2 regions of the Kitasatospora sp. NPDC057940 genome follow, and region 2 is predicted to be linked to the other one. Evidence: riboswitches for the same ligand, from Rfam matches in the RefSeq annotation. Region 2 holds a riboswitch; the other holds the start of a gene.

Region 1 (10,057 bases), on a different contig from region 2:
CGGACACCTCGGCCGCGCACACTTCGGCTCCGCACACCTCGACTCCGCACACCTCGGCCCCGGACGCCACCCTGGCCGAGCTGTTCGAGGCCGCGGCCGCCGCCAACCCGCGGGCCGTCGCCGTCAGTTGCGCTGACGAGCAGCTCGACTACACCGAGCTCGCCGCCCGCGCCGACCGCCTGGCCCGGCTGCTGGCCGCCAACGGCATCGGCCCCGGCACCATCGTCGCCCTCGCCCTGCCGCGCTCGCTCGAACTCGTCGTCGCCCTCCTCGCGGTGGCCAAGTCCGGCGCCGCCTACCTGCCGCTCGACCCCGACTACCCGGCCGACCGCCTCGCCTACATGCTGGCCGACGCCACCCCCGCCGCCCTGCTCACCGACCGCGCCACCGCGCCCCGGCTGCCCGCCCACCAGGTGCCCCAACTGCTCGTCGACGGCCCGGAGTCGGCCGCCCACCCGGCCACCCCGCTGGCCCGGCACGAGCGCACCCGCCCGCTGCGCGCCGAGGACACCGCCTACGTCATCTACACCTCCGGCTCCACCGGCCGGCCCAAGGGCGTCCCCGTCACCCACCACAACGTGGTCCGGCTGTTCAGCTCCACCGACCACTGGTTCGGCTTCGGCGCCGACGACGTCTGGACCCTCTTCCACTCCTACGCCTTCGACTTCTCCGTCTGGGAGCTGTGGGGAGCCCTGCTGCACGGCGGCCGCCTGGTCGTCGTCCCGCACCTGGTCAGCCGCGACCCGGCGGCCTTCCTCGACCTGCTCGCCCGCGAACGCGTCACCGTGCTCAACCAGACCCCGTCCGCCTTCTACCAGCTCAGCGCCGCCGACCGGGACCGCCCCGGCTCCGAACTCGCCCTGCGCTACGTGGTGTTCGGCGGCGAGGCGCTCGAACTGGCCCGGCTCGACGACTGGTACGCCCGCCACCCGGAGGACGCGCCCACCCTGGTCAACATGTACGGCATCACCGAGACCACCGTGCACGTCTCCTACATCGCCCTCGACCGGGCCACCGCCGCCGCCGGAAGCAGCAGCACCATCGGCGTCAACATCCCCGACCTGCGGGTCTACGTCCTGGACCAGCACCTCCAGCCCGTCCCGCCCGGCGTCACCGGCGAGATGTACGTCGCCGGGGCCGGCCTGGCCCGCGGCTACCTCGGCCGCCCCGACCTCACCGCCGGACGCTTCGTCGCCGACCCGTACGCCGAACTGTTCGGCGAACGCGGCACCCGGATGTACCGCTCCGGCGACCTCGCCCGCCGCCGTGCCGACGGCGTCCTGGAGTACTTCGGCCGCGCCGACCAGCAGGTGAAGCTGCGCGGCTTCCGGATCGAACTCGGCGAGATCGAGGCCGTGCTGGCCGCCCACCCGGGCGTCGCCGACGCCGCCGTGGTCGTCCGCGAGGACGCCCCGGGCGACAAGCGACTGGTCGGCTACGCCGTCACCACGGCGGGCCCCGAGGAGTCGAACGGCGCCGCCGCCCCCACCCCCGAGGACCTGCGCGCCCACGCCGCCGCCGAGCTGCCCGCCCACATGGTGCCCTCCGCCGTCGTCCTGCTCGACCGGCTGCCGCTCACCGCCAACGGCAAGCTCGACCGCCGCGCCCTGCCCGCCCCCGACGCGCCCGCCACCGGCGCCGGACGCCCGCCGCGCACCCCGCGCGAACAGCAGCTGTGCGAACTCTTCGCCGAGGTGCTGGGCGTCGCGACGGTCGGCGTCGACGACGACTTCTTCGCCCTCGGCGGCCACTCGCTGCTGGTCGTCCGCCTCGCCGGGCGGATCCGCGAACTGCTCGGCCTGGACGTCGGCATCGGCACCCTGTTCCAGTCGCCCACCGTCGCCGCCCTCGACACGGCCCTGGCGGCCGGCTCGCAGGACGCCGACGCGCTGGACGTCCTGCTCCCGCTGCGGCCCGCCGCGCCCGGACGCCGTACCCCGCTGTTCGCCGTCCACCCCGCCGGCGGCCTCAGCTGGTGCTACACCGGCCTGATCCGCCACCTGCCCGCCGACCTGCCGATCTACGGCCTCCAGGCCCAGGGCGTCGGCGCCGCCACGGCGGCCCGGCCCCTGCCGCAGACCCTGGACGAACTGGCCGCGCACTACGTCGACCGGCTGCGCGAGGTCCAGCCCGAGGGCCCGTACCGGCTGCTCGGCTGGTCCACCGGCGGGATCATCGCGCACGCCGTCGCCGTCCGGCTCCAGGACCTCGGCCACGCCGTCGAACTGCTCGCGATCCTGGACGCCTACCCCGCCGAGGGCTTCCGCGACCTGCCCGTCCCCGACCAGGCCGAGGCGCTGGAGGCGCTGCTCACCATGGGCGGCTACGGCCCCGAGGACCTCGCCGGGCGGCCGCTCGAACTCGCCGCCGTCACCGAGCTGCTGCGCCGCGAGGGCAGCCCGCTGGCCGGACTCGACGACGCCACCGTGGCCGCCCTCAACCGGATCTACCTCAACACCAACCACCTCGTCCGGGGCCACGACCACCGCCCCTTCGACGGCGACGTGCTGTTCTTCCGCGCCACCGTCGACACCATCGACGAGACCCTGGTGCCCGAACTCTGGACCCCGTACGTGTCCGGCCGCATCGACAACACCGACGTCGCCTGCTCGCACAAGGACATGACCCTGCCCGCCCCGATCGCGCACATCGCCCGCGTGATCACCGACCACCTGGAGAAGTCCTCCGATGAGTGACGCCCCCGCCAACCCCTTCGACGGCGAGGGCGAGTTCCTCGCCCTCGTCAACGACCAGGGCCAGCACTCGCTCTGGCCGGCCTTCGCCGCCGTCCCGGCCGGCTGGAACGTCTCCCACGGCCCGTGCGAGCGCGCCGACGCCGTGCAGTGGATCACCGCCCACTGGACCGACCTGTGACCCCTCCGGCCGTCGAGGCCGCCCCGGCGCGCCCCCTGCTCGCGGGGCGCGCCGCGGTGGTCGTGGTCTACACCGCCGCGATGTGCATGAACGGCCTGGACTCGACCATCGTCAACCCCGCGCTGTTCACCATCGCCGAGGACTTCGGGCGGCCCGTCTCGGCCGCCAACGCCGTCGAGACGGCCTTCCTGGTCGGCCTCGCCGTCGGCCTGCCGGTGGCGGGCTGGCTCGGCGACCGGTTCGGCGTGAAACGGGTCTTCCTCGGCTCGCTGGCCGCGTTCACCCTCGCCTCCGCCCTGTGCGCCGCCGCGCCCGGCCTCGGCTCGCTCGCCGCCGCGCGGGCCGTCCAGGGCGTGGCCGGCGGGCTGCTCACCCCCGTCGGGATGACCCTGCTGTTCCGGGCCTTCGCCCCGCACGAACGGGCCGGCCTGAGCCGGATCCTGATCGTCCCGACCGCCCTGATGCCCGCCCTCGGCCCGCCGCTCGGCGGCCTCCTGACCGAACACCTCTCCTGGCACTGGCTGTTCCTGGTCAACGTGCCGATCGGGGTCGCGGCCGTCGTGACCGGGCTCGTCGGCCTGCGCGCGGCGGACGAGCCCCCGGCCGGCCGCTTCGACACCACCGGCTTCCTGCTCGCCACCCCCGGCCTCGGACTGCTCACCTACGCGCTCGGCTTCGGCCCGGCGCACGGCTGGTCCTCGCCGGGAGTGGCGCTCAGCGGCGTGGCCGGCCTCGTCCTGCTCGGCATCGCCGTGCGCCACCAACTCCGCGCCGCCGAACCGCTGGTGGACCTGCGGCAGCTCGCCGACCGCACCTTCGGCACCGCCACCTGGCTGGCCCTGCTCACCTCGGCCGGCCTGATGGGCGCGCTGTTCGTCCTCCCGCTGCTCTACCAGGCCGCCCTCGGGGCCTCGGCCCTCGACGCCGGGCTGAGCGTCTTCCCCGAGGCGATCGGCCTGATGGCCGCCTCCCAGGTGGTCGACCGCCTGCTGCCCCGGTTCGGCCCCCGCCGCCTCGCGCTGCCCGCGCTGCTGCTCGCCGCCCTCGTCCTGGCCGCCCTCGGCTTCGCCGAGAACCCCTGGGCCGTACGGGCGCTGATGTTCGCGGTCGGGCTCGTCCTGGGCACCGCCGTGCTCACCGTCCAGATCGCCGGCTTCGCCGACGTCCCCGGGCCCGCGATGGGCCGCGCCATGGGCCTGTTCACCATCGTCCGAACCCTCGGCGGCGCCCTCGGCATCGCCGCCACCGCCGCCCTCATCGGCGCCCTGGACACCGACGGCGGCTCACCCGGCCCCTACCGCCTCGCCCTCCTGCTCACCGCCGCCCTGGTCGCGGCCGGCACCCTCCTCACCACCCGCCTCCCCCGGGAGGCGCCGGGACCCTGAATCGGCTCCGGCTGCCGTACGGTGGCCGGAGCACTGGAGGAGAGCCCATGAACCCCGAGCACTACCGTCTTCTCGAAGAGGCCCGGCGCAGTCTCCCGGACGGCTACAAGGTGGAGTTGTCCGGCGACATCATCGTCATGCAGGCGTCACCGTCGTCGGTCCACCAGCTGAACCTCGCGCTGGTCCAACGCCAGTTCGAGGCGCACTGCCCTCCCGGCTACTTCCCCACCGGGAACAGTGACCTCTCCTCACCCGAGGTCGGCTCCGTGCGCAATCCCGACCTCACCTACCTGCCCGAGGACGTCATCGACCTGGCCGGCCACGACATCCCCGCCGAGCTGGCCCTGATCGCGGTCGAGATCGTCTCCCCGTCCAATCCCGAGAACGACTGGACGGGGAAGGTCCGCGACTACCCGCGCATGGGCTTCCCGCTCTACCTGATCGTGGACCCGCGGCAGCAGACGGTCACGCTGTTCTCCGAGCCGAACCACGACCGGTACCACACGAGGACCGAGCGGGAGTTCGGCGGGACGATCAGGGTTCCCGATCCGTTCGGCTTCGAACTGGACCTCTCGCGGCTCGTCCCGTACAAGGACTGATCACCGGGCGCCCGGCCGATGGGCTCAGGCGCTCGGCCAGAGGATCAGGTCGGGCAGGGCGTGCCGGCGCGGCCGGTCGCCGAGGTCGGCGAGTGCGGTGCGGATGGCCCGGAGGTGTCCGACGGTCAGCTGCAGGGGCGGCTCGTCGGGCTGGTGGGTCGTGCGGATGGGGTAGTCGACGCCGGGGGTGCGGGTCATCTCGATGTGGCAGCCGAGCAGGTGCGTCACCGGGCGGCGTTCGGCGAAGTCGATCAGCCGGTCGACGGTGCGGGTGAAGGCCGGCCAGTCGTCGATGTAGAGGCGGCCCGGGTAGACGGTGTCGCCGGTGAGCAGCAGGCCCGTCCACGGGTCGTAGTAGGTGACGGCCGCCGGGTGGTGGCCCGGGGTGGCCAGGCATTCGAGCACCCGGCCGCCGCCCAGGTCCACCCGCGCGACGGCGTCCGGGTCCTGGTCGAAGCCGAAGTACGGCCAGGCCGTGGCCGGGTCGGCGCCGACCAGGGTCGTCGCGGGCCGGTCGGCGAACTGTCCGTCGCCCGCGACGTGGTCGCCGTGCGGGTGGGTGTGCAGGACGAGCAGTCCGTAGCCGTCGCGGGGGTGGTCGGCGAGCCACCGGTCGATGAGCCCGTCGACCACGGTGCGCAGCGGGAAGTACGCGGCGGAGGCGGTGGCCCCGGTGTCGATCAGGACGGCCCGCTCGCCCCCGAACAGCAGGAACAGGAACGGCGCCTCGTAGTTGACCGCCTTGTTCTGCCGCAGGATGACGGTGTGCTCGTCGTACGCGTGGACCTGGATGTCCGGGTCCGCGTTGTGCTTCGCGGACGGGGACCCGTGGATCCACCGCACGTCGAGCGGACGGGCGATCGGGGCACCGGCGGCCATGACGTCTCCTTCGGTGCGTCGTCTTGGCGGGCCGGGTACGGCGCACATCTCGTCCGGGGCGGTCACCGGCGCGCCGCCACCGGGACGCTAGCACGCCCCCGTCGCCGCGCGCCGGTCCGCCGATCCGGTGGGGACCGTCAGGCAGCCCCGAGCAGGTGCGCCAGTCCGTCCGCCAGCCCGCCGCGCCAACAGGCGTAGTCGTGGCCGCCGTTGAACTCGCGGTACGCGAGGTCGTAGCCGCGGGCGGTGAGGACGTCGCGCAGGTGGCGGTTCTGCGGGAGCAGCATCCACTCCTGGAGGCCGACCTCGACGTAGAACCGGGCCTCCCGCCGCTGCTCGCGGGCGAATTGGCGGGTCAGCCACTCACTGCCCTCGTCGAACTCGGTCTCGTCCGGCCACCAGAAGGAACCGGACTGGCAGAGCGCGCCGCCGAAGCGGTCGGGGCGCCGGAACGCGGCGAAGGCGGCGGTGAGGCCGCCCGCGCTCTGGCCGGCGATGACGGTGTCGGCCGGGTCGGTGGTGGTGCCGAACTCCGCCGCCGCCCAGGGGAGGAGGCGGTCGGCGAGGAGGTCGACGAAGGCCGGGTTGCAGCTGAGGTCGTCGGGCCGGCAGGGGCCCATGGTGTGGACGAGCAGGGCGACGGTGGGCGGGATGGCGCCGTCCGCCGTCAGGTTGTCGAGGGTGTCGCCGACCGACAGCACCTCGCCCCACATCTCGCCGTCCAGCAGCACGGCCACCGCGAACGGCCCGCCGCCGGCGGAGGGCCCGCCCCCGGCGGGGAGGTGGACGTCCACCCGCCGCCCGGCCACCTCGTGGGCCACCGTCCGCCCGCGCGGCACGCCGTCGCGCCGCCGGACGTACGGCTGGGCGGGGGCGTCGGGCAGGCTGAGCACGGACGACGGGTGGCGCCCGTCGCGGGCGGGCAGCCGGGGGGCGGCGTCGTGCGGGTCGGGGCGGGCGTGGTCGAGGACGCGCAGCCAGTCCGCCCGGGCGGTGCCGGGGGCGTCCCCCCGGAACGGGTACAGCTGGTAGGACGCCCGGTGGTCGGCGCGCAGCCGGTAGGTGATCGACCAGCGGCCGTCGTCGCGGCGGGTCATCAGGTGCGGGGCGAGGTCGCCGGCGTGCCGGTCCTTGTCGGTGACGGTGTGCAGGAGGGCGAGCACGCCGTCGCACGACGCGTCCTCGTGCACGAAGGTGACCAGGCGGTAGGCGGGGTCGGCCGGATCGGGCTCGACGAGGGGAAGGGTTTCCATCTGCGGGACTCCTCGGGGAGGTTAGGCGGGGGTGCCCTTGCGGCCGAGCAGCACCCAGAGCAGGAAGGGGCCGCCGAGGACGGTGGTGACGATGCCGACGGGGATCTCCACCCCGCCGATCAGCACCCGCCCCACGGTGTCGGCGAGCACGACGAGGACGGCGCCGGTCAGCGCCGAGCCGAGGACCGGCACGCGCGCCGGCCCGGCCAGCCGCCCGGCGATCACGGGCGCGGCCAGCGCGACGAAGCCGACCGGCCCGCACACGCCGACGGCCAGCCCGGCCAGCGCGACGGCCAGCAGCAGGCAGCCGAGCCGGACCCGGCCCGGGTCGACGCCCAGCGAGGCGGCCACGCTGTCGTCGAAGCGCAGCACCGCCAGCCGCCGGGCCACCGCCAGGGCGAGCGGCACGAGCACGGCCAGCCCGATCAGGACCGGGGTGGCGATGGCGTAGTCCCGCCCGTTGAGGCTGCCGGAGGTCCAGACGTACAGCGAGCCGGCCGAGTTGAGCGAGCGGCGGGCGAGCGCGACCTGGATGACGGCCGAGGCGAGCGCGGACATCGCGAGGCCGACGACCAGCACCCGGTAGCCCTGCGCGCCGAGCCCGCCGGAGACCAGGGTGACGACCAGGACGGCGGCCAGCGCGCCGAGCGGGCCGGCCCACCAGGCGCCGAAGGTACCGGAGACGGTGGCGGAGATCAGGACGGCGGCGGTGGCGCCGTCGTTGACGCCGAGCAGTTCGGGGGTGGCGAGGCGGTTGCGGGCGAGGGTCTGGGTGAGGCAGCCGGCCAGGCCGAGGGCGGCGCCGGCGGCGAGCCCTGCGACGATCCGGCCGAGCCGGAACTTCTGCACCAGCAGCACGTCCAGCCGGTCGCCGTAGCCGAACACGGCCTGGAGGGTGCGGCCGAGGCCGAGTTCGCTCTGCCCGGCGTGGGCGGACACGACGACGACGGCGAGCAGCGCCGCGGCCAGGGCGAGCGAGGCGAGCAGTGCCCGGCGGGGGAGCAGCAGCGACCAGGCGCCGCGCCGCACCACCAGGTCGGGTTTGGGCGCGGGCGGCTCGGACCGCCGGACGGGGGCGGCCTCGGCCGGGTCGGCCATGCCGAGCGCGGCGGTCCGGCGGGAGCGGACGATCGCGATCAGCGCGGGGGCGCCGACCAGGGAGACGATCACCGACACCGGCGCCTCGAACGGGCGGGCCACCACCCGGGCCAGCACATCGGCCCCGGTGAGCACGGCGGCGCCGAACAGTCCGGCGAGCACGGTGAGTTGCCCGACCCTGGGGCCGGCGACGGCCCGCGCCAGGAACCCGGCGAGCAGGCCGAGGAAGGAGATCGGGCCGGCCAGCGCGACGGCCGAGGCGGTCAGCAGGGTGACGGCGAAGGCGACGGCGGCCCGGGTGGCGCCGGGCCGGTGGCCGAGGCCGCGGGCGAGGTCGTCGCCGAGCGCGAGCGCGGTGAGCGGCCGGGTGGCGAGCAGGGCGAGCAGGAAGCCCACGCCGAGCACCGGGGCGAGCTGGCGCAGCGTCGTCCAGCCCTCCACCCCGGCCAGCGAGCCCAGCACCCACACCCGGTACCGGTCGTACGCCTCGGGCGAGTTGACGATCAGCACGCCGGTGAGCCCGCCGAAGGTGGCGCCGACCGCGGAGCCGCCGAGCACCAGCCGCATCGGGGACCCGCCCCGGGCGCCCGCGATGAGCAGCACCAGCGTGCTGGCGAGCACGGCGCCGCCGAAGGCGAAGGCCAGGTACCCGTACGAGGTCTGGACGCCGAGCACGGCGATGCCGAGCACGACTCCCAGCGAGGCGCCGGCGTTGACGCCGAGCAGTCCGGTCTCGGCGAGCGGGTTGCGGGTGACGGACTGCAACTGCGCCCCGGCGACCCCGAGCGCGGCGCCGACCAGCAGGGCGGTGGCCGTGCGGGGCAGGCGCAGGTCGCCGACGACGAGGGCGAGCCGGCCGTCCGCGCGGGCGCCGTGGCGGTCCAACAGGTAGTCCAGCACCCGCCCGGGGCCGACCTCTCCGGCGCCGACGGACAGCGAGAGCGCGGCGAGGGCGAGCAGGACCGCGACCGCGCCGAGGGCGATCGGCCAGGCGGCGCGGCGGCCGTCCCCGCGCGGTGGCGTCGGTGGCGGCGGGGCGTCCGGCTCGGTGCGGGACTCCCGAGGGGCGCCCACTTGCGACAATGTCATAAGGTAAGGCTAACCTAATGAGCGCATCGTCCTGTGGGCACCGTCATCGTGCCGGGTCGCCCGGACGCCGCCCAACCCCCGTACCACCGCTGCCCGGAGGCACCCATGCCGTTCGCCCAGAGCCCGCTCCACCCCGTCCGCCGCCGTGCGGCCCGGGCGCTGGCCGTCACCGGGGCGGCCGCCCTCCTGCTCGCCGGGTGCGGCTCCTCCGGGTCCTCCTCGGGCTCCGCGGGCTCCTCCTCCGCCGCCGGCAGCCCGGCTGCGGACGCGGCCGGTGGCAAGCGCACCGTCAAGGACGCGACCGGCAAGGCCGTCGAGATCCCCGCCGCGCCCCAGCGGATCGTCACCCTCACCCAGGAGGACCTCGACGCGGTGCTCGCCCTCGGCGTCAAGCCCGTCGGCATCACCAACGGCCAGGGGCTCAACGAGCCGCCCGCCTACCTCAAGGACAAGGTCCAGGGCGTCCCGGTGGTCGGCAACCTGCTGCAGCCCGTGATGGACAAGGTCATCGCCGCCAAGCCCGACCTCATCCTGGCCGGCGACATGCAGGACGAGCAGATGCTCAAGCAGCTGCGCGAGATCACCCCCGCCACCCTCGTCACCATGGCGCCCACCGACGACTGGAAGCTCGCCTTCCGCGGCATCGGAAACGCCGTCAACAAGCTCGACCAGAGCAACAAGGTGATCGCCGACTACGAGGCCAAGGCCGCCAAGGCCGGCGGAGACCTCGGCAAGAACAAGGGCGCGGCCGTCTCCATCGTCCGCTGGAACCCGACCGGGCCGAGCTGGATGGAGAAGAAGCAGTTCGCCAGCGGCGTCGCCCTCGACATGGGCCTCACCCGCCCGGCCGCGCAGGACAAGGACGGCAACGCGCACAGCC
Region 2 (10,057 bases):
TGATGTGCACCGGGTCGACGGCGTCGAACGCGGCCTCGTCGCCGCCGAAGGCCTTGTCGACGGTCTCGCCGCGCTCGCCCAGGGTCGGCTCGTCCTGGCCGGAGATGTCCAGGAAGGTGCCGTAGACCCCGGGCGCGTTGACGGCCAGCTGGAGCGAGCAGGTGCCGCCGAGCGAGAGCCCGCCGATGGCGAAGGCGCCCCGGCCGGTGGCGGTCTGCAGGTTGTGGTGGATCCAGTCCGGGACGTCGGTGGCCAGGTAGGTGTGCGCCTTGGCGATCCGGGAGTCCATGCAGAGCGTGTTGGTGAACGGGCTGCCGGTGGGGTCGGCGACCACCACGATCGGGGCGAGGCCCTGGTGGTCGGCGGCGAAGGCGTCCAGGGTCTCCTGGATGGCCCCGGAGGTGATCCAGTCCACCGGGGCACCGGGCTGGCCGGGCAGCAGCACCACGACGGGCAGCAGCGGCCGGGGATTGGCCTGGTAGGCGGGCGGCAGGTAGACGTACCCGTCGCGGGCCGTGAAGCCGGACTTGGTGCCGGGGATGGTCACGGTGGAGAGGGTGCCCTTGGCGGGCAGGCCGGGCGGCGCGTGCCAGAGCTCCTCGACGGGCTTGCCCGGCGTGGCGGCGATGGTGCTGGCCACCTTGCCCGTGGTCAGCGCCTGGACCCCGGGCACCAGCATGGCCCGGGCGGTCGGGTACTGGTCGAAGCCCCGGTTGACCTGCGAGGCGGCCATCAGCAGCACCAGGACGGCGGCTCCGGTCGCCAGCAGCCGGCGGCGGACGGCGAGCAGCGGCGCGCGGAAGCAGACCAGGGATATCGCGAACAGCGCGACGGCTATCCAGCGCAGGACGAAGTCCGGTGTGCCCTCCGGGAAGGGGTGCCACCAGCCGTCGACGCCGAGCTTCACCAGGGCGGTGAGCGTTCCGGCCAGCATCAGGGCGCCGAAGAGGCGCGGGGCCCGCCAGCGTTCGTGGCGGGAGAACGCGAGCAGGACCAGCGACCCCCAGCCCGCGGCGAGCACGGCGTACGGGATCGGGCCGTGGGTGAGCGGCCAGTCGATCGGGTTCCAGCGGGTGGCGAGGGTCAGCGTGGTCATGCGGCTTTGCCCGGCCGGGTGGTGTCGGCCAGGAAGCCGTAGGCGACGACGTTGCCCTCGTAGCCGTGCTCGGCGCTGTACGCGCCGCCGCAGGTGATGACCCGCAGCTGAGCGTCGGCGGCCTGGCGGTAGACCCGGTCGTCCGGGAAGTCCTTTCGGTCGTGCACTTCGATGGCGTACAGCTGGTAGACGGCGACGGCGCCGTCCGCGCGGGCGATCTCGATCCGGTCTCCGCGCCGGAGCGCCCCCAGGTTGTAGAAGACGGCCGGGCCGGCCTTGTTGTCGACGTGCCCGTCCAGGATGGCGGTGCCGCGCTGCCCGGGGCTGGCCCCGCCGCGGTACCAGCCGGCCAGGTTGCGGTCCGCCTCGGGCGGGGCCTGGAGGTGGCCGTCGGGGTCGAGCCCGAGCGCGGTGACCGGGGCGTCCAGCCGGACGGCCGGGATGCGGATGCGGGTGGGGTCGGAGGGGCCCAGCGGCGGGACGACGGAGACCGGGGCGAAGCCGGACAGCGTCTGCGTGCCGCCGGGGGCGGGCGGCAGCGCGCCCTGCCCGCCGTCGTGCAGCAGCCAGGCGCCGAGCACCAGCGCGGCAGCGGCCGCCAGGGTGCCCGGCCACGGGCTCCTGCTCTGCTGGACGCCCACGGGCGCTCCCCTCTACCGACGGATTCCCGATCCTGGGAGTTTCCTGGGAAACAATTCAATCGGATCGGACCTTAGAGCACGTCCACACGATGGGTGTAATGACACCCCCCGATCGGCAGGGCAACCGCCCGAATCCCTGCGCCCAGTGGGCACCCGGTGACGGAACGCGACGGCCGTTTCCCAGGTGAAAGCGCCACCGGAACGCCTCGGTACGAGCTTCGACGGCGCGGGGGGTCGGTCCGGTTGCGTCAATCGGGCGATCGATGACGACTGCCAGTGGCGCCTGGCCGACCGATCGGGGTCAGCTGCCATGCTGACCCGGTCACGGGTTCTATCACCCCACTTGTCCGACCGGATTTCCGCACGCCTGTACGCCTGCCGAACGCCTCATGAACGGAGTGACCATGGCCGCTCTCTCCCGCCGCACCCTGCTGGCCGCCGGTGCGGCCTCCGCCGCCACCCTGGCGACCGGCTGCGGAAGCAACAGCGCCGACAAGCCGATGATCGGCTCGGCCGTCCCTCCCAGCGGCGCGGCCGTCGACCAGAGCGCCGGCCCCACGGACGTCGCCGAGCCGCAGGCCGTCCTGATCGGCGACGGTTCCACCTCCGACACCGGGGCCCAGCCCCACCAGCCCACCCCCGAGCGGCTCAAGGCCGGCGAACGGCCGCCGCAGTTCGTGGTCTTCTCCTGGGACGGCGCCGGCGAGCTCGACAACGGCCTGTTCGCCCGCTTCCGCCGGCTGGCGCAGGAGCACAACGCCTCGATGACCTTCTTCCTCAGCGGCCTCTACCTGCTGCCCGAGTCCAAGAAGGACCTCTACCGCCCCCCGCAGCACAAGGTCGGCGCCTCCGAGATCGGCTACCTCACCGACCAGCACATCCACGACACCCTGGAGAACGTGCACGCGGCCTGGCTGGAGGGCCACGAGATCGGCACCCACTTCAACGGCCACTTCTGCGGCGCCACCGGCGTCGGCAAGTGGTCCCCGGAGGACTGGGACAGCGAGATCCAGCAGGCCATGGACTTCGTGACGAACTGGCGCACCAACACCGGCTTCACCGACCTGCCCGCGCTGCCCTTCGACTACCGCAGGGAGCTGGTCGGCAGCCGCACCCCCTGCCTGGAGGGCCAGCGCAACCTGCTGCCCACCGCGGTCAAGCGCGGCTGGCGCTACGACAGCAGCGGCAACGGCACCCAGGTGTGGCCGCAGAAGATCCAGGGCGGCGCGCTCTGGGACCTCCCGCTGCAGTCCATCCCCTTCCCCGGGCACACCTTCCAGGTGCTGTCGATGGACTACAACATCATGTACAACCAGTGCGGCCCCAACACCAAGGCCGACCCGGCGCTCTACCCGGGCTTCCAGGCCCAGGCCCGCGACGCCTACCTGCTGGGCTTCGACCGCACCTACAACGGCAACCGGGCGCCCTACGTCATCGGCAACCACTTCGAGGAGTGGAACGGCGGCATCTACATGAACGCCGTCGAGGACGTGCTCCGGACGATCGCGGACAAGCCGGAGGTCCGGCTGGTCTCGTTCCGCCAACTGGTGGACTGGCTGGACGCCCAGGACACCGCGGTGCTGCGCAAGCTCCAGGGCCTCGCCCCGGGCCAGGCGCCGACCGGCGGCTGGGAGGCCTTCCTCGGCACCCCCGGGGCACCGCCGGTGCCCTCCGCCGCCGCTGCCGGCTGACCCTCAGGACCTGACCCGGACCCGGCCGGCGAGCAGCGCCCCCAGCAGCGCCACGCCGGCCATGGCCAGCAGGATCACCGCGAACGCCGCGGGCGACCCGGTGGCCCCGGCCGAGGCGGTGGCCCCGGCGCCCTCGTGGGCGGCGGCGAGCGAGCCGCCGCCCAGCACCGCGAACATCACCCCCGCCAGGCCCGTCAGCAGGACGTTGCCCAGCGCGTCGCTCATCTGCAGGGCCGCCGAGTTCACCCCGGCGTCCTCCGGCGCGGAGAGCTTCATCATCAGCACGCTGACGCTCGCGACGGTCAGTCCCATCCCGATGCCGCCGACGCCCCAGGCCACCGCCGCCACCCAGGCCGGCACCGCCGGGACCAGCACCAGCGCGGCGCCCGCGATCGCCACCGCGGTCAGCACGAACCCGCCCCGGATCATCGCCTCGCGGTAGCGCTCGGCCCCCGGCCGCCCCTGCAACCAGGAGCCCAGCGCCCAGGTGAGCCCGCCGCTGGTCAGGGTGAGCCCCGACATCGTCGGCGAGAGGCCGCGCTCGGTGGTCATCATCAGCGGGACGAAGGCCTCGGCCCCGAGGAACGCCCCGGCCGCCAGTCCGCGCAGCAGGATCACCGCCGGCAGCCCCCGCCCGGCCCGCAGCGTCCGCCGGGGCAGCAGCCCCAGGACGGCCGGCACCAGCAGCGCCGCCCCGACGACCCCGGGGAGCAGCCCGATCAGGTCGTGCCGCCCGCCCGCGTACTGCAGCAGGCCGGCACCGAGCGCCGCCATCGCGGCCAGCAGGGTGCGCCGGCGGTCGAACTCCGCGCCCCTGGCCACCGGGTGCTCCCGCTCGGAGCGGGCCAGCGCGGGGCCCATCACGGCCAGCGGCAGCAGGATCAGCACCGGCACGGCCAGGAACACCCAGCGCCAGCCGAGGTGCTGGGTGATCGCGCCGGAGACCAGCGGCCCGACGATGGAGGGCAGCACCCAGGCCGAGGAGAAGGCCGCGAACACCGCCGGCCGCAGCCGCTCCGGGAAGGCCCGGCCGACCACCACGTACAGCGCGACGATCACCAGCCCGCCGCCCAGGCCCTGGATCGCCCGCCCGGCCACGAACACCCACATGCCCGGCGCCGTCCCGGCCACCACCAGTCCCGCGCCGAACACCGCGATGCCGGTGAACAGCGGCTGCATCGGCCCGCGCCGGTCGCACCACTGCCCGGAGACGACCAGCGCGAACAGCGTGGTGGTGAAGTATCCGGAGAAGGCGAAGGCGTACAGCCCGATGCCGTTCAGCTGGCGGGCCGCGGTCGGCATCGCGGTGTTGACGGCGGTCGCCTCGAAGGCGATCACCAGGACCACCGACACGATCCCCAGCGTCAGAGCGCGGTAGCGGCCGCTGAGGACCCCGCCACCGGGGTCGGGTTCGGAGGGTATCGAGGCGGAGTCGACCGAGGTGGGGGAGGCAGTGGTCATACGTAACATCGTAAGGGCCGTCTAGCTTCATGACCCCTGACCCGAGTCGGTGATCAGCTAGTCCGCAGGGCTTAGGACCAGGGTCAGGGGGAAGCTCAGGCGGAGGTCAGTGGAGCACCTTCAGGCCGACCACGCCGGAGACGATGAGCAGCAGGCAGCCGATCCGGGCCGCCGTCACCGCGTCCCCCAGGACGGCCATGCCGTAGAGCGCGGTGCCGACCGCGCCGATGCCGACCCAGACCGCGTAGCCGGTGCCGATCGGAATGGTGCGCATCGCGTACGCCAGCCCGCCCATGCTCAGCAGCAGGGCCACACCGAAGACGAGGCTGGGGGTGAGCCGGGAAAAGCCCTTGGACGACTCCAGGGCCACCGCCCACACGGTCTCCAGGACACCCGAGATGATCAGAACGAGCCATGCCATGACGGCCTACCTCCGCAGTCCACAGCGGCCGGATTGCCGCTGAACTGCGCCGTCTTGTCGTCACCGGGTACGACGCGCTCGTCCGGGGCGGCCGGGCGACCGGCCACCTGGTTCCGACCGTAGCACAAGCCGCCATACAGAATTTACATTCCGCCGTTGACGGCCCCCCGCGCATTCCGCCACTATGAATTCACTGGCCGTGTGCCCGAGTGGCTTAGGGAACCGTCTGCAAAGCGGTGTACACGGGTTCGATTCCCGTCATGGCCTCGCCGGAAATGGAATTGCCGGTCGACATTCCGTCGACCGGCAATTCCTGTTTACGGTATTTCCGGGGCGGTCGGCCGAAACCGCCGCCCCCGGCCGTCAGACCGCGACCGCGTCCTCCGGCCGGATCGGCAGCCGGCCGACCGGCAGGCCGGTGGCCGCCCGGACGGCGGCGGCCACGGCCGCCGGGGCGACCACCGCGGGGGCGGCGCTGACCGCCTTGGCCCCGAAGGTGGCGACCACGTCCCGCTCCTCCAGCAGGGCGGCGATCCGCACCTGCGGGGTGTCCAGCGCGGTGGGCAGCCGGTAGCCGGTGAGCGAGGGGTTCAGCAGCACGCCGCCCTCGGTGCGCAGGTCCTCCAGCAGCGCCAGGCCGACGCCCTGGGCCACGCCCGCCTCGATCCGGTCCTCGATCTGCCGCGGGTTCAGCGCCCGGCCGACGTCCTGGGCGACCGTCATCTCGACCACCCGGACGGCGCCCAGCTCGATGTCCACGTCCACCACCGCGCGCATCGCGCAGAACGCGATCGACACGAAGGCGTCGCCCTGCCCGGACTCGTCCAGCGGCTCGGTGGGGTGCGGGCGGCACTGGGCCGTCGCCCAGAGCTCCTTGCCCTCCAGCGCCTCGGCGACCGGCATGCCGAGCACCCCGTCGTACGAGGTGATCTTGCCGTCGGCGATCTGCAGCAGTTCCACCGACATCCCGAAGTTGGCGGCGATCGGCTGGAGCAGCTGGTGGCGGACCATCAGCGCGGCGCGCTCGACGGCGCCGCCGGAGACCCAGGTGTGCCGGCCGCGGGCGGAGGGACCGGCGATGGACTGGTCGCTGTCGGCCGGCGCGATGTACACCTCGCTGACGCCCAGCACGGTCTGCACGATCTGCCGGGCCAGCGTGGCGAACCCCTGCCCGGAGTCGACGGCCGCGCAGATCACCGTGGCGTGGTCGCCGCTGACCCGCACGGTGGCGGTGGAGACCTCGTCCTCGCCCTCGGCGCCGAGCATGTGCACCATGCCGACGGCGTAGCCGATCCCGCGCCGCACCGCCGCCGGGTCGCCGGCGCCACCGGGCCCGCCCGGCAGCAGCCACTCGGCGTCCGGGTCGTCCACCGGCAGGGCCGGCAGCGGCTCGGCCGCGACGGCCTCCAGCAGCGCGCCGACCGGCGCCGGGCAGGTGACGGCCTGTCCGGTGGGCATCGGGTCGCCGGTGGACATCGCGTTGCGGCGGCGGATCTCCACCGGGTCCACGCCGATCCGGGCGGCCAGCTGGTCCAGCTGCGACTCGTAGGCGAAGCAGGCCTGCAACGCGCCCTCGCCGCGCATCCGCCCGGCCGGCGGGTTGTTGGTGCGCACCGCCCAGGCGTCCACGAAGACGTTCGGGCAGACGTACGGGCCGACCGAGAACGCGGTGGCGGCGGCCAGCGCCTCGGCGGAGACGTCCGCGTACGCGCCGCCGTCCAGCAGGATCTGCGCCTCGACCTTCACCAGGGTGCCCTCGGCGTCGGCGTGGTGGCGGTAGCGCAGCAGCGCGGGGTGGCGCGAGGGGTGGGTGTGGAAGGACTCCTCGCGGGTGAGGGTCATCTTCACCGGGCGGCCGGTGCGCAGCGCCAGCAGCGCCAGGGTGACCTGGAAGGAGAGGTCCTCGCGGTCGGTGGTGGCCCCGGGCACGCCGGTGACCACCAGCCGGACCCGGTCGGGCTCCAGGCCGAGGCAGGCGGCGGTGCGGTCGCGGTCGCCGTGCGGGTCGGTGGAGGACAGGTGCAGTTCGACGCCGCCGTCCGGGCGCGGCACGGCCAGCCCGGCCTCGGCGCCGAGCGGGGCCGGGTCCTGACGGCCGACCTGGTAGAGGCCCTCGATGATGATCTCGCCGGCCGCGTCCGGGTCCCCGGTGCGCAGCGGCAGGTGGCGGAACAGGTTGCCGTCCGGGTGCAGCGACGGGGCGGTGAAGGCCTGCTCGGGGTCGGTGACGGCCTCCAGCGGCTCGTAGTCGACCGCGATCAGACCGACCGCCAGCCGGGCGGTGTCCGGGTGGTCGGCGGCCACCGCGGCGATCGGCTCGCCGTGGTGGCGCACCACGCCCGCGGCCAGCACCGGCCGGTCGGCGACGATCGGCCCGGCCGGGGCGCCGTCCGGGCTTCCGTCCGGGCCGGGCGGCAGGTCGGCGGCGGTGACCACGGCGTGCACGCCGGGCAGCGCGAGCGCGGCCGCGGTGTCGATGCCCCTGATCCGGGCGTGCGGGTGCGGCGAGCGCAGCACCGCGCCCCAGAGCAGCCCCTCGGCCCACAGATCGGCCGCGTACGGGTAGATGCCGAGCGCCTTGGGCAGCGCGTCGCTGCGCAGCGGTGAGCTGCCCAGGCCGAACGGCTCCGGTGCACCGCCCTCGCCGCCGTCCTGCTGGAGTGCTGCGCCGATGTCGGTAGGCGACGTCATGATGCGTGGTCGTCCTCGGGGAGCCGGATGCCGTGGGCGGGGGTGGCGCCGTACGGGACGCCGGCCGGGGCGGTGCCGCCGGCCGGGGCGCCGTGCGGGGGCGTGGCGACGTACGGCGTGCCGTGCGGGGGCGTGCCGTCGAAGGCGGCCCCGGGCAGCGGCGTGCCGTGCGCGGGGGTGGGTTCGTAGACCGGGGCGTCGTACCCGGCGTCGTAGCCGTTCTGCTGCGGGTAGCCGCCGGGCACGTAGGTGCCGTGGGCGGGGGTGCCCTGGTACGGCTGCTCGGGGTAGCCCTGGGGCGGGTAGTACACCTGGTCGTCGGCGGTCTGGGCGGGGATGCCCTGGACCGGCGTCAGGACGGCGGTGTCGTACACGCCGGTGTCGTAGCCGCCCTGGCCGTCGCCGTACGGCTGGTCGGTGCCGGCCGGGGGCTGCTCGGCGGGCGGCTGCGGGACGTGCTCGATCCAGGCGTCGGCGTCGGCGTAGACCGGCGGTTCGGCGGCCGGCTCCGGTCCGGCGGCGGCTTCCCCGGCGGGCTGTTCGGCGGGCTGTCCCGCGGCCGGGGCGGCGGTCTGGGCGGCGGCCGGAGAGGCCGTCTCCTCCGCCTCCTCGACGTCCTCGGCGCGCGCGTCGGCGATGCTCTGGACGGCGGCCAGCACGCCGCGGTAGCCGGTGCAGCGGCAGAGGTTGCCGCAGAGCGCCTGGCGGGCCTCGACCTCGGTCGGGCGGTGGTTGCGCTGGAGCAGGTCGTGCACCGCCATCGCCATGCCGGGGGTGCAGTAGCCGCACTGCACCGCGCCGGACTCGGCCAGCGCCTGCTGGACGTCGCTCGCGCCGCCGGCGGCCGACAGGCCCTCGACGGTGTTGATCTCGCTGTCGGCGGCCAGCGCGGCGGGCACCAGGCAGCCGGCCACCAACTGGCCGTCCACCTGCACCGAGCAGGCCCCGCACTCGCCCTGCTCGCAGCCGTCCTTGGCGCCGGCCAGGCCGAGCCGCTCGCGCAGCACGTAGAGCAGGCTCTCGCCGATCCAGGCGTCGGTGACGGGCCGTTCGAAACCGTTGACCCGCAAGGTGTAGGAGGCGCACGGGCGCAGCTCGCGGCTGACCTGCGGGGTGAGGCCGAGCGGGTCGGCGTCGAGGGTCTCGATGGGGTCTGTGGTCACTTCAGCGCCCTTCCCAGTGCCCGTCGGGCCAGCACCGATACGGTACGCCGCAGCCGGATGGCGGCCGCGCTCGGCCCCTCGGTCACGGCCTCCCAGGCGCCTTCGGCGCCGTAGCTGTCGGGGACGCAGGCGGTGGCCACGTACTCGCCGAAGGCGGCGGTCGCGGCCGGGTCGATCTCCCGGCTGCCGTCCCAGTCGATGCAGCCGGCGACCCAGGCCTCGGCCTCCAGCGGGCGCAGCGGCACCGGTGCGACGGCGCCGACCGCGCAGCGCACGGCGCGCCGGGCGGGGTCGAGGACCAGCGCGACGGAGGCGGTGGCGCGGGCCGGGCCGCTGCGGCCGGTGGCCTTGAGGAAGACCTGCGGGGCGTGCAGCAGCGGGACGCGCACCCAGGTGAGGAGTTCGCCGGGGCGCACCGGGTCGAGGCCGGTGAGCAGGTGACTGACCGGCACCTCGCGGCTGGCGCCGGCCCGGGCGAGGGTGACGCTGGCCTCCAGGGCGGTGAGCACCGGGAGGGTGTCGCCGGCCGGGGCGGCGGTGACGATGTTGCCGCCGAGGGTGCCGACGTTGCGGACCTGCGGCGGGCCTGCGGTGCGGGCGGCGTCCGCGAGCGCGGGGATGAGCGCGGCGAAGTCGGGGCGGTCCATCCGGGCGTGGGTGAGTCCGGCGCCGAGGACGGCGGTGCCGCCGTCCTCGTAGCGCCAGCCGCGCAGTTCGGTGATCCGGCCGAGGCCGACCAGGGCGGCGGGGCGTAGCCGTCCGGCGTTGACGGCTTCCATCAGGTCGGTGGCTCCGGCCACCGGTACCGCGGCCGGGGTGGCGGCCAGCGCGTCGACGGCCTCGTCGAGGGAGGCCGGCAGCATGATCGTCCGGTTCACCTGGGTCCCACCGTG

Evidence for each region. A riboswitch is a leader RNA that binds a small molecule or an ion and turns the genes downstream of it on or off. The one in region 2 is predicted to bind guanidine.
Region 1: another riboswitch for guanidine. It lies ahead of ACFVTF_RS15660 (MBL fold metallo-hydrolase); the one in region 2 lies ahead of ACFVTF_RS16710 (SMR family transporter).

Annotation. Positions count from the first base shown of each region.
Region 1 is NZ_JBHVPH010000008.1:133,358-143,414, forward strand. It holds gene ACFVTF_RS15640 (amino acid adenylation domain-containing protein) at 1-2,696, shown strand, start outside; gene ACFVTF_RS15645 (MbtH family protein) at 2,689-2,874, shown strand; gene ACFVTF_RS15650 (DHA2 family efflux MFS transporter permease subunit) at 2,871-4,259, shown strand; gene ACFVTF_RS15655 (Uma2 family endonuclease) at 4,307-4,858, shown strand; gene ACFVTF_RS15660 (MBL fold metallo-hydrolase) at 4,883-5,737, opposite strand; guanidine-III (ykkC-III) riboswitch at 5,750-5,810, opposite strand; gene fes (enterochelin esterase) at 5,875-6,990, opposite strand; gene fhuB (Fe(3+)-hydroxamate ABC transporter permease FhuB) at 7,012-9,177, opposite strand; gene ACFVTF_RS15675 (ABC transporter substrate-binding protein) at 9,283-10,057, shown strand, end outside.
Region 2 is NZ_JBHVPH010000009.1:59,778-69,834, reverse strand. It holds gene ACFVTF_RS16730 (alpha/beta hydrolase) at 1-1,096, opposite strand, end outside; gene ACFVTF_RS16725 (class F sortase) at 1,093-1,737, opposite strand; gene ACFVTF_RS16720 (hypothetical protein) at 2,142-3,428, shown strand; gene ACFVTF_RS16715 (MFS transporter) at 3,432-4,889, opposite strand; gene ACFVTF_RS16710 (SMR family transporter) at 4,996-5,310, opposite strand; guanidine-III (ykkC-III) riboswitch at 5,354-5,420, opposite strand; tRNA gene ACFVTF_RS16705 (tRNA-Cys) at 5,506-5,577, shown strand; gene ACFVTF_RS16700 (xanthine dehydrogenase family protein molybdopterin-binding subunit) at 5,674-8,001, opposite strand; gene ACFVTF_RS16695 (2Fe-2S iron-sulfur cluster-binding protein) at 7,998-9,164, opposite strand; gene ACFVTF_RS16690 (xanthine dehydrogenase family protein subunit M) at 9,161-10,027, opposite strand.